Regions from separate parts of the Mesorhizobium sp. P3_A10 genome, predicted to be linked through region 1. Evidence: predicted binding sites of a transcription regulator. Region 1 holds the regulator's gene; the other holds the start of a gene.

Region 1 (5,120 bases):
CAAATCCTTGTCGTTCAGCGCCTGCACGCCGAGCGACACCCGGTTGACGCCGGCCGCGCGATAGCCGCGAAAGCGCTCGGCCTCGACCGAGGACGGATTGGCTTCCAGCGTCACCTCGATGCCGGCGGGCACCGTCCAGTTCTTGGCCACCGCGTCCAGCACCGCCGCCACCGTCTCCGGCTTCATCAGCGACGGCGTGCCGCCGCCGAGAAAGATGCTGGTGACGTCGCGCGGTCCAGTGCGTTCGCGCATGGTCGCCAGCTCGGTCTCGAAGGCGCGGGCAAAACGCTCCTGGTCGACCGGCTGGTGGCGGACATGGCTGTTGAAGTCGCAATACGGGCACTTGGCCGCGCAGAACGGCCAATGGATGTAGACGCCGAAGCCGGGGCTGCGGTCGAGGGGCATAGTCATGCCGGGCCCAATCATTCCGAACCGAGTCGCGCTTGGGCGAATTTCTGGAAGGCGCGGGCGCGGTGCGACAATGCGGTCGCCTGGCCGGGCTTCCAGCCGTGTTTTTCCTCGGCACTCATCTCGCCAAAAGTCTTGTCGAAACCATTGGGCAAAAACACCGGGTCGTAGCCGAAGCCGAGCTCGCCGCGCGGCGGCCACACCAGCGTTCCTTCGGCCTCGCCGCGATAATATTCTGCTTCGCCATCGGGAAAGGCCAGGCAAATGACGGCGACGAAGCGGCCCTTGCGCTGTTCGGCCAAGGCGGCGCCGACTTCCTGCAGCGCCACTTCGGTGCGCTGCATGGCCATGCCGAAGTCGCGCGAACCGTCAGGTGTCTCAGCCCAGTTGGCGGTGTAGACGCCGGGCGCCCCGTCGAGCGCATCGACGCACAGGCCGGAATCGTCCGACAGCGCCGGCAGGCCGGTCGCCTTGGCCGCGGCCAGCGCCTTGATATAGGCATTTTCCTCGAACGTGGTGCCGGTCTCGTCCGGCTCCGGCAGGCCATACGCCTTGGCCGATTTCGCTTCGAAGCCGAACGGCCCCATCAGATCGGCGAATTCGCGCAGTTTGCCGGCGTTATGGCTGGCAACGACGATTTTCTTGCCATCGAGAGAATGCATCAAAGGCCCCAGATCCTTGGCTCGGCGAATTCGATCGAATTGCCCGAGGGGTCGCGAATATAGATCGAGCGGCCGCCTTGCGGCCATTCGAACTCGCTTTCGATTGCGATCTTTTTCGCCTCGAGATGCGCCTTCCAGCGGACCATCTCGTCGGCACTGGCCGCAAAGCAGAGATGGCCGTCGCCAACCGTGCCGTGCGGCGGCACCTTCAGCCGCGCATCGGGTGCCGGCGGGATTTTGGTCGCCTCGGCGTTGAAGATTAGCAGCACGCCCGGCCCGCAGCGGAAGAAGATGTGCCTGCCGTCGACCTTGCCGAGCAGGTCGAGGCCGAGGATGTCGGTGTAGAAGGCTTCCGCGGCAGCCAGATCGGTGACGTAGACGGCCGATTCGAGGATGGCGGAAGGTTTCATGGAAAACCTATGCGACCGCCATCTGCTGCAGGCTGACCAGCCGCTGAATGCCTTTCTTGGCCAGGCCCATCAGTGCCGCAAACTGGTCCTCGGAGAAAGGCTCGCCCTCGGCGGTGCCCTGGATCTCGACGATGCCGCCCTTGCCGGTCATGACGAAATTGGCGTCGGTGCCGGCCGAGGAATCCTCGACATAGTCGAGGTCGATGACCGGCTGGCCGTCATGGATACCGCAGGAAATCGCCGCGACATGGTCTTTCAGCACCTTGGCGACGCTGGCCATCTGCCGTGCTTCCATCCAGCGCAGGCAATCATAGAGCGCCACCCAGCCGCCGGTGATCGAGGCGGTGCGGGTGCCGCCATCGGCCTGGATGACATCGCAATCGACGGTGATCTGCTGCTCGCCCAGCGCCTGCAGGTCGACCACGGCGCGCAGCGAACGGCCGATCAGCCGCTGGATTTCCAGTGTGCGGCCGCCTTGCTTGCCGGCGGAGGCTTCACGGCGCATGCGCTCGCCGGTCGAGCGCGGCAGCATGCCATACTCCGCCGTCACCCAGCCCTTGCCGGAATTGCGCATCCAGCCCGGCACCTTCTCCTCAAGGCTGGCCGTGCACAGCACATGCGTGTCGCCGAACTTCACCAGGCACGAGCCTTCGGCGTGCTTGGAGACGCCGCGCTCGAAGGAGATGGCGCGCATTTCGTCGAATTGGCGTTTGGAAGGGCGCATTCAGGCTGTTTTCCTATGTTTTTCGGAATCGTGGCCGGCTTGTAGCCGCATGGGGCCCATGGCGCAAAGGAAAATGGCCGGACGACCTGACCACAGACGCTGGGTGATCTGACACAGACACCGGGTGATCTGACACAGACACCGGGTTGCGCGGGCGCCGGTGAAGTCTATATCCTTTAGCCGGAGGTTTTTGGCTCGAATGACCAAGGCAGTCGCCGAACCCAGTTTGCTGTCACCCGCGCTGCAGTCGCTCGACATGCGCTCGCGCGATATTTTTCGGCGCATCGTCGATTCCTATCTGAAGGACGGCGAGCCTGTGGGTTCGCGCAGCCTGTCGCGTATCCTGCCGTCGTCGCTGTCGCCGGCCACCATCCGCAATGTGATGAGCGACCTCGAGCATCTCGGCCTGATCTACGCCCCGCACATTTCCGCCGGCCGTTTGCCGACCCAGGCCGGGCTGCGGTTTTTCGTCGATGCTTTCATGGAACTCGGCGATCTCTCTGACGAGGAGCGCCGCATCATCGAGGCGCAGGTGCGCGCCTCCGGCTCGGGCGCGACGCTGGAACACATGCTGACCGAGGCCAGCCAGATGCTGTCCGGCATGTCGCGCGGCGCCGGCCTGGTGCTGACCGCCAAGAACGAAGTGGCGCTCAAGCACATCGAATTCATCCAGCTGGAGCCGACCAAGGCGCTGGCGGTGCTGGTGTCGCAGAACGGCGACGTCGAGAACCGTGTCATCGACCTGCCCGCCGGCGTCACCGTCTCGCAATTGCATGAAGCCTCCAACTTCCTCAACGCCCATATCCGCGGCCGTACGCTGGCCGAGGCGCGGGTCGAGATCGCCCGCATCAAGGAAGAGACCAAGGCAGCACTCGACACGCTGTCGCAGGATCTGGTGGAAAAAGGCCTGGCGGTGTGGGCCGGCGCCGACAGCGGCCTGCCGGCGCGTCTCATCGTGCGCGGCCGCGCCAATCTGCTGGAAAATGTCACCGCCCACGCCGATATCGAGCTGCTCAGGCACTTGTTCGAGGACATGGAGACGCAGGATGGGCTGATCCAGCTGCTCGACCTCGCCGAGGAGGGCTCCGGCGTACGTATCTTCATAGGTTCGGAAAACAAGCTGTTTTCGCTGTCGGGCTCGTCGCTGGTCGTCGCGCCCTATCGCGACAAGGACGCCCGCGTCATCGGCGCGCTCGGCGTCATCGGTCCGACCCGGCTGAACTACGCCCGCATCGTGCCGATGGTCGACTATACGGCGCAGCTTATTTCCCGCATGCTGCGCTAGGTGTGTTGGTATTCAGGTGATGCCGGCCTGCGAAAGGCGGTCTTCTGCGCTTCCGGTGCTCACGTACCCAAAAGTACGCTCCACTCCGGTTCTCGAAGACCACCATTCTCGGCTCGGCCTGACCTGAATCTCAACACACCTCGTGCCAAATCGAAGAACAGGCTGCGCAAGGAGAAAAAGAATGGCTTTCGAAGAGATCAAGGCGCAGATCAGCCTGTTGCTCGAAGAGATGGTCAACCAGCCGGAGGATCAGCATGAGGTGCAGGAACAGCTGCGCGAGAAGCTGAGGGAAATGCGCGCCATGGGCCTGCCGCTGCCGGCCGACCTGGTCGAGTTGGAAAAGCGCCTCGATGACGATTTCTACGCCGCCGGGACCTGAGCTGCCGATACCGCGCACCAAACGTTGAGGCGGAACGATTGTCGGGCCGGCTCGTTCAACCGTTTCGACGCCACCTTGAGGTCAGTATGATCCGATTTGCCGGTCTGACGGCCATTTCCGCTGCCTTGTTTTTCGCCATGGCGGCATTTGCCCAGGCCGATCAGCCGCTGCTGAAAGGCGCAGCCGCCTTTGGCGACTGGAGGGACGACAGGCCGGGCGTACGGCGCTTGATCCGGCCTGAGGATCTGCAGGCGCCCTTCTTTACCGAATCCGCTTCCAACGGCGCCGGGCTGGCGGACCGGCCGGAAGGCGCCAAGCCGATCATGGCGCCGGGCTTTTCGGCCGAGATGATCGCCTCGGGCATCGCCAGCCCGCGCGTCGTGCGCGTCGCGCCCAATGGCGACCTGTTCGTCGCCGACAGCAGGGCCAACCAGATCCGCGTCTATCGTCTGACGCAGGGCAGCGCCAAGCCTGCCGAGGAAGCGATCTTCGCCAAAGGCCTGACCCAGCCCTACGGCATCGCCTTCTATCCCCAGGGTGACAGTCCGCAATGGGTCTATGTCGCCAACAGCAACAGTGTCGTTCGCTTTGCCTATCGCGACGGCGACCTCGAGGCTTCCGGCCAGCCGGAAACCGTCGTCGCCAACATTCCTTCGACCCACCACTGGACCCGCGACATCGCCTTCTCGCCTGACGGCAAGACGCTCTATCTCTCGGTCGGCTCCGGTTCGAATGTCGCCGAGGGCATGGGCAAGCGGCCGAAGGGCGGCCTGGACGCCTGGGCGAAGTCGATGCCGCTTGGCGCTGCCTGGGGTGCCGAGGACGGCCGCGCCGATGTGCTGGCCTTCTCGCCTGACGGCAAGAATGGCCGCATCGTCGCCACCGGCCTGCGCAACTGTTCGGGCATGACCGTGCAGCCGGCCAATGGCGCGCTGTGGTGCGTCGTCAACGAGCGCGACGCGCTCGGCGACAACGTGCCGTTCGAATATGCAACGACGGTGAAGGACGGCGCCTTCTACGGTTGGCCCTGGTACTACATCGGCAACAATGAGGATCCGCGCCACAAGGGCGAGCGCCCCGATCTCGCCGGCAAGGCAACCATCCCCAACGTGCTGATCCAGGCGCACTCGGCGCCGCTCAACATCGCCTTCTATACCGGCGGGAATTTCCCGGCCGACTATCAGGGCGACGCCTTCGTCGCCTTGCACGGCTCGTGGAACCGCGGCATCCGCACCGGCTACAAGGTGGTCAG
Region 2 (5,120 bases), on a different contig from region 1:
CCGCGGAGCTGGCAACAGCGATCACGCCGATCGCCGCGATGGCGAGGCGGTAGTCGATGCGCGCTTCGAAGCCAGTCGCTGTCATCGCGCCCAGAATCTGCACCGCGAGGCTGGCCGAGACGATGAGGCCGACGGTACGTCCATCAATGCCGTATTGCGCGCCAAGCGGTTCGAGAAAGGCCCATATCGCACCGAAGAACATGAAGTAGCAGAAGACCGACAACAGCGCGGTGAGCGAGGGGACGGTCAGCACATTGGCCAGATTCTCGTCCTTGGGCAGCTCGGCATAGTCATCAGGCACAATGAAGGCGACCGCCAGCGAGGCGACGCAAACGACGGCAAGGACGATGAAGCCACCGACCGACCCGGCGGCCGGGATGACATAGAGCGCCAGCAAGAGGGCAAGCGCGCATTGCGCCAGGGTCTGCATGGTGACGAAATAGCCGCCGATGCGCTCGGCCCGACGCGAACGGGCGATCAGTTCGGTGGCGACCGCCACAAGGCCCCCTTCGGCCAGCCCGGCGACGGCGCGCACTGATATCAGCAAGCCGGCGCTGACCGCATAGGCCGTCCACAAATTCGCCAGCGCCAGCAGGATCAAAAGGGCAGCACTTTTCCAGCGCATATTGTGCGCCGAGAGCAACATCGCCACGACAGCCGAACCGATGGCAATCGCGATCATCTCGGCCGTGGCGACCAGAGCCAGTTCGTCGCCGCTGACATGCCCCTCGGTGTAGAGCGCGCCGAGCAGCACCGGTTGTAGCCCGAGGATGAGCAGGCCGACCGAACCGATCCACAACGCCGAGGCAAGTTGGCCGCCGGTCGGGTTGCCGACCAGCCAATCGGCATTGTGCTCAGCCTTTGCTAACGTCACAGGCTCCTCCCCAGCGTCCTTGCCGTGCTTCAAAAAATCTGACAACCTGTCAGCATTCCTCAAAGCTGATACTTGATCATATTTTTTGTCAAGCATGAATTTGGGTCTGCCGCGGGAGATCTGGCGCATGAAAGAAGCAAGCCGGACAGTGACCGAGCCGAGGCGCATGCCGAAGCAGGAGCGCAGCCGCGACCGCATCGACGCCATCCTGGCAACGACCATGCGGCTGATCGGCGAAAAGGGCATCGACGCCGTCACCATGAAGGAAGTCGGCATGCTGGCGGGCGGGCCGATCGCCACCGTCTATCACTACTTCCCCAACAAGTCGGCGATCCTGGCGATGCTCTATGAGCGGTTCTCTGAAGTCAGCCGCGCGCGCTTCGGCGCGATCATCGCCGAGATTGCCGGGCGAGACGATGTGACCGCAGCAGCGGACCGCCTGCTCGACGACTACTATCGCCGCGTCGCCGAAGACCCCGCCATCCAAGATTTGCAGAATGCAATCCAGGCCGACAAAGCGCTGCAACATCTCGACATCGCCGAGACAAGGCTGCAGGCGAAACTGTTCTGCGACCGGGTGGGCCCTCTGCTGCAGCCGGAGAAGCGCGAACAGTTCGCCCGTGTGGTTTTCCTGTTCTTTCAGCTTGCCGGCGGCGTCGTGCGTCTGGCACTGACCCAGGACGAAAAGGAAGGCCGCCGGACCCTCGAGGATTACCGCTCGATCATCCACACCCAGCTGCGGCTGTTTCTTTAGCCAGCGGAAGAACGCGAAATTTCCCGCGCCTCGAAAGCGGCGCGCGCCTTGACTCTCGCCGGCCGCGCGCCTATTTCACCGGCACGTTAGCACTCGCCTTTGGTGAGTGCTAACTCATACGTCCGGCGCCGCCGGATGGAGGAACTGCTCTCACCGTTCTCATTCGAGGAAGAAAAAATGGCAAAGTCGAAGTTCCGCCCGCTTCATGACCGCGTGGTCGTTCGCCGGGTCGAATCCGAATCCAAGACCGCCGGCGGGATCATCATCCCGGATACGGCGAAGGAAAAGCCGCAGGAAGGCGAGATCATCGCCGTTGGTTCCGGCGCCCGCGACGAAGCCGGCAAGCTGGTCCCGCTGGACGTCAAGGCTGGCGACCGCATCCTGTTCGGCAAGTGGTCGGGCACCGAAGTCAAGCTCAATGGCGAAGACCTTCTGATCATGAAGGAATCCGACATCATGGGCATCATCGGCTGATTATCGGCCTCACCGTCAACTGAATTTTCGGGCTTGATCCCAAGCCCCTGCCAGGAGCTAAAACATGGCTGCCAAAGACGTAAAATTCTCCCGCGACGCCCGTGAGCGCATGCTGCGCGGCGTCAACATCCTCGCCGACGCGGTGAAGGTCACGCTCGGCCCCAAGGGCCGCAACGTCGTCATCGACAAGTCGTTCGGCGCCCCGCGCATCACCAAGGACGGCGTCACCGTCGCCAAGGAAATCGAGCTTGAAGACAAGTTCGAAAACATGGGCGCGCAGATGGTCCGCGAAGTTGCTTCGAAGACCAACGACATCGCCGGCGACGGCACCACGACCGCGACCGTTCTGGCGCAGTCGATCGTCCAGGAAGGCCACAAGGCGGTTGCCGCCGGCATGAACCCGATGGACTTGAAGCGCGGCATCGACCTCGCCGTTGCCGACGTCGTCGCGACGCTGATCAAGAACGCCAAGAAGATCAAGACCTCGGAAGAGGTTGCCCAGGTCGGCACCATCGCCGGCAATGGCGACTCCTCGGTTGGCTCGATGATCGCGGAAGCGATGCAGAAGGTCGGCAATGAAGGCGTCATCACCGTCGAGGAAGCCAAGACCGCCGAGACCGAACTCGAAGTCGTCGAAGGCATGCAGTTCGACCGCGGCTACCTCTCGCCCTACTTCGTCACCAACGCCGACAAGATGGTTGCGGATCTGGAAGACGCCTACATTCTCCTCCACGAGAAGAAGCTCTCCAACCTGCAGGCCATGCTGCCGATCCTCGAGGCTGTCGTGCAGACCTCGAAGCCGCTGGTCATCATCTCGGAAGACGTCGAAGGCGAGGCCCTGGCCACGCTCGTCGTCAACAAGCTGCGTGGCGGCCTGAAGATCGCTGCCGTCAAGGCGCCGGGCTTCGGTGATCGCCGCAAGGCCATGCTGGAAGACATCGCCATCCTCACCGGTGGCCAGGTCATCTCGGAAGACCTCGGCATCAAGCTCGAGAACGTCGGCCTCAACATGCTCGGCCGCGCCAAGAAGGTGTCGATCTCCAAGGAGAACACCACCATCGTCGACGGCGCCGGCAAGAAGGCCGAGATCCAGGGCCGCGTTGCCCAGATCAAGCAGCAGATCGAGGAGACCACCTCGGACTACGACAAGGAGAAGCTGCAGGAACGTCTGGCGAAGCTCGCCGGCGGCGTTGCGGTGATCCGCGTCGGCGGTGCGACCGAGATCGAAGTCAAGGAAAAGAAGGACCGCGTCGATGACGCCCTCAACGCGACCCGTGCGGCCGTCGAAGAAGGCATCGTTCCCGGCGGCGGCGTCGCCCTGCTGCGCGCTTCGCTGACCATCAAGGCAACCGGCGCAAACTCCGACCAGACCGCCGGCATCAACATCGTGCGTCGCGCTCTGCAGGCTCCGGCCCGCCAGATCGCTGCCAACGCCGGTGCGGAAGCTTCGATCGTTGCCGGCAAGATCCTTGAGAACAAGGGCGCGACCTTCGGCTACAACGCCCAGACCGGCGAATATGGCGACATGATCGCCATGGGTATCGTCGATCCGGTCAAGGTCGTTCGCACAGCTCTCCAGGACGCGGCCTCGGTCGCCGGCCTGCTCGTCACCACCGAAGCCATGATCGCCGAAGCTCCGAAGAAGGAAGCGGCTGGCGGCGGTATGCCTGGCGGCATGGGCGGCGGCGGCATGGGTGGCATGGGCGGTATGGATTTCTAATCCACGCATCCATCAGCCTTCAAATACGGAAAGGGCGCCGAAAGGCGCCCTTTTTGTTTGTGTGAGCTGTGAGGTTCAGACGGCGGCATTCGCGTGTCGCCGTGTTTCTCGCCCGGCCAGCACTGCGGTTTCGATCAATGCTGCGACCTCATCGGCTACCGCCTGCAGCGGGGAGCGGTCGCGGGTGGCGCGGGCGATCACCATCAGACCTTCCAGCGATGATTCGACGAGCAACGCCAAAGCATGCGCGCGGCGCTCCGGCACCCCTGCCCTGACAAAGGCTTGTTGCAGCAGGCCTATCCATTGCACAAAGGCCGAGCGGCATAATTCGGCGAGCTCCGGCACATCGGTCGGAGAGTCCAGCACCACAGGTGCGATCGGGCAGCCGAGCGAAAACTGATTGTCCTCCAGCATGCGCCCGACCGCCTGGTAGATGTGGTGCACGGCGACCGCCGGGTCGGCTTCTGCGGCCAGCGCCTCACCCAGCCTTTGCGTCACCCCGGCGACGCTGTCGCGCGTCACCTCGATGACCAGCTGATCCTTGCCGCCGGGAAAATGGAAATAGAGCGAGCCTCGCGGGGCACCGCTGGCACTCAAAATGTCGTTGAGCGAGGTGCCGTGATAGCCGCGCTGCCTGAGCAGCAGCGCCGTCGTCTCGAGTATGCGGGTGCGGGTGTCGTTCGCCATGTCAACCTCTGTCAGCACTAAGCATTATAGGCCTTGCATCGAATATGACAATCGGTCTACATACTATGTAGATCAGTCTACATATTTATGAGAAGGCCGAAATGCAAAGCTACCGTCTTGAAGGGTTCGGCGGGACCGAATGCCTGGTGATGCGCGACGAGGTGCAGCCGGAGCCGAAACCGCATGAGATCGTGGTGCGTGTTCGCGCCACCTCGCTCAACCGCCGCGACACGATGATCCTTAACGGCACCTATCCGCTGCCGCCGCGCCAGCGCGTCGTTCCCTTGAGCGATGGCGCCGGCGAGGTCGTCGCCATCGGCGATGCGGTCACCCGCTTTGCCGTCGGCGACCGCGTCACCGGCAGCTATTTCGCCCGCTGGATCGACGGCCGCATCAATGCCGGGTTGATCGACCAGCTCGGCTGCACGCTGGACGGCATGCTGGCCGAATACGCTGTGCTCGACGAACAATGGGCGGCGCGGCTGCCCGACCATCTCGACTGGCATGAGGCGGCAACGCTGACCTGCGCTGGCCTGACGGCATGGAACGCAGTGACCGGAGCCGGGATTCCGAAGCCTGGCCAATGGGTTCTGGTCATCGGCTCGGGTGGC

What was found. Region 1 encodes HrcA, which represses chaperone genes, less so after heat shock. Its sites were predicted from a motif close to GTTAGCACTCNCNNNNNGNGAGTGCTAAC; they were not measured.
Region 2: groES (co-chaperone GroES) is a predicted target of HrcA. The motif match lies at 1,714-1,742, and genes of this name have one in related genera.

What each region holds. Positions count from the first base shown of each region.
Region 1 is NZ_JBFUFZ010000004.1:13,311-18,430, forward strand. It holds gene hemW (radical SAM family heme chaperone HemW) at 1-411, opposite strand, end outside; gene rdgB (RdgB/HAM1 family non-canonical purine NTP pyrophosphatase) at 423-1,070, opposite strand; gene AC1DXU_RS16800 (VOC family protein) at 1,070-1,480, opposite strand; gene rph (ribonuclease PH) at 1,488-2,204, opposite strand; gene hrcA (heat-inducible transcriptional repressor HrcA) at 2,404-3,489, shown strand; gene AC1DXU_RS16815 (hypothetical protein) at 3,671-3,868, shown strand; gene AC1DXU_RS16820 (PQQ-dependent sugar dehydrogenase) at 3,955-5,120, shown strand, end outside.
Region 2 is NZ_JBFUFZ010000002.1:111,665-116,784, forward strand. It holds gene AC1DXU_RS07195 (MFS transporter) at 1-874, opposite strand, end outside; gene AC1DXU_RS07200 (TetR/AcrR family transcriptional regulator) at 1,002-1,628, shown strand; gene groES (co-chaperone GroES) at 1,806-2,102, shown strand; gene groL (chaperonin GroEL) at 2,167-3,822, shown strand; gene AC1DXU_RS07215 (TetR/AcrR family transcriptional regulator) at 3,898-4,509, opposite strand; gene AC1DXU_RS07220 (zinc-dependent alcohol dehydrogenase family protein) at 4,611-5,120, shown strand, end outside.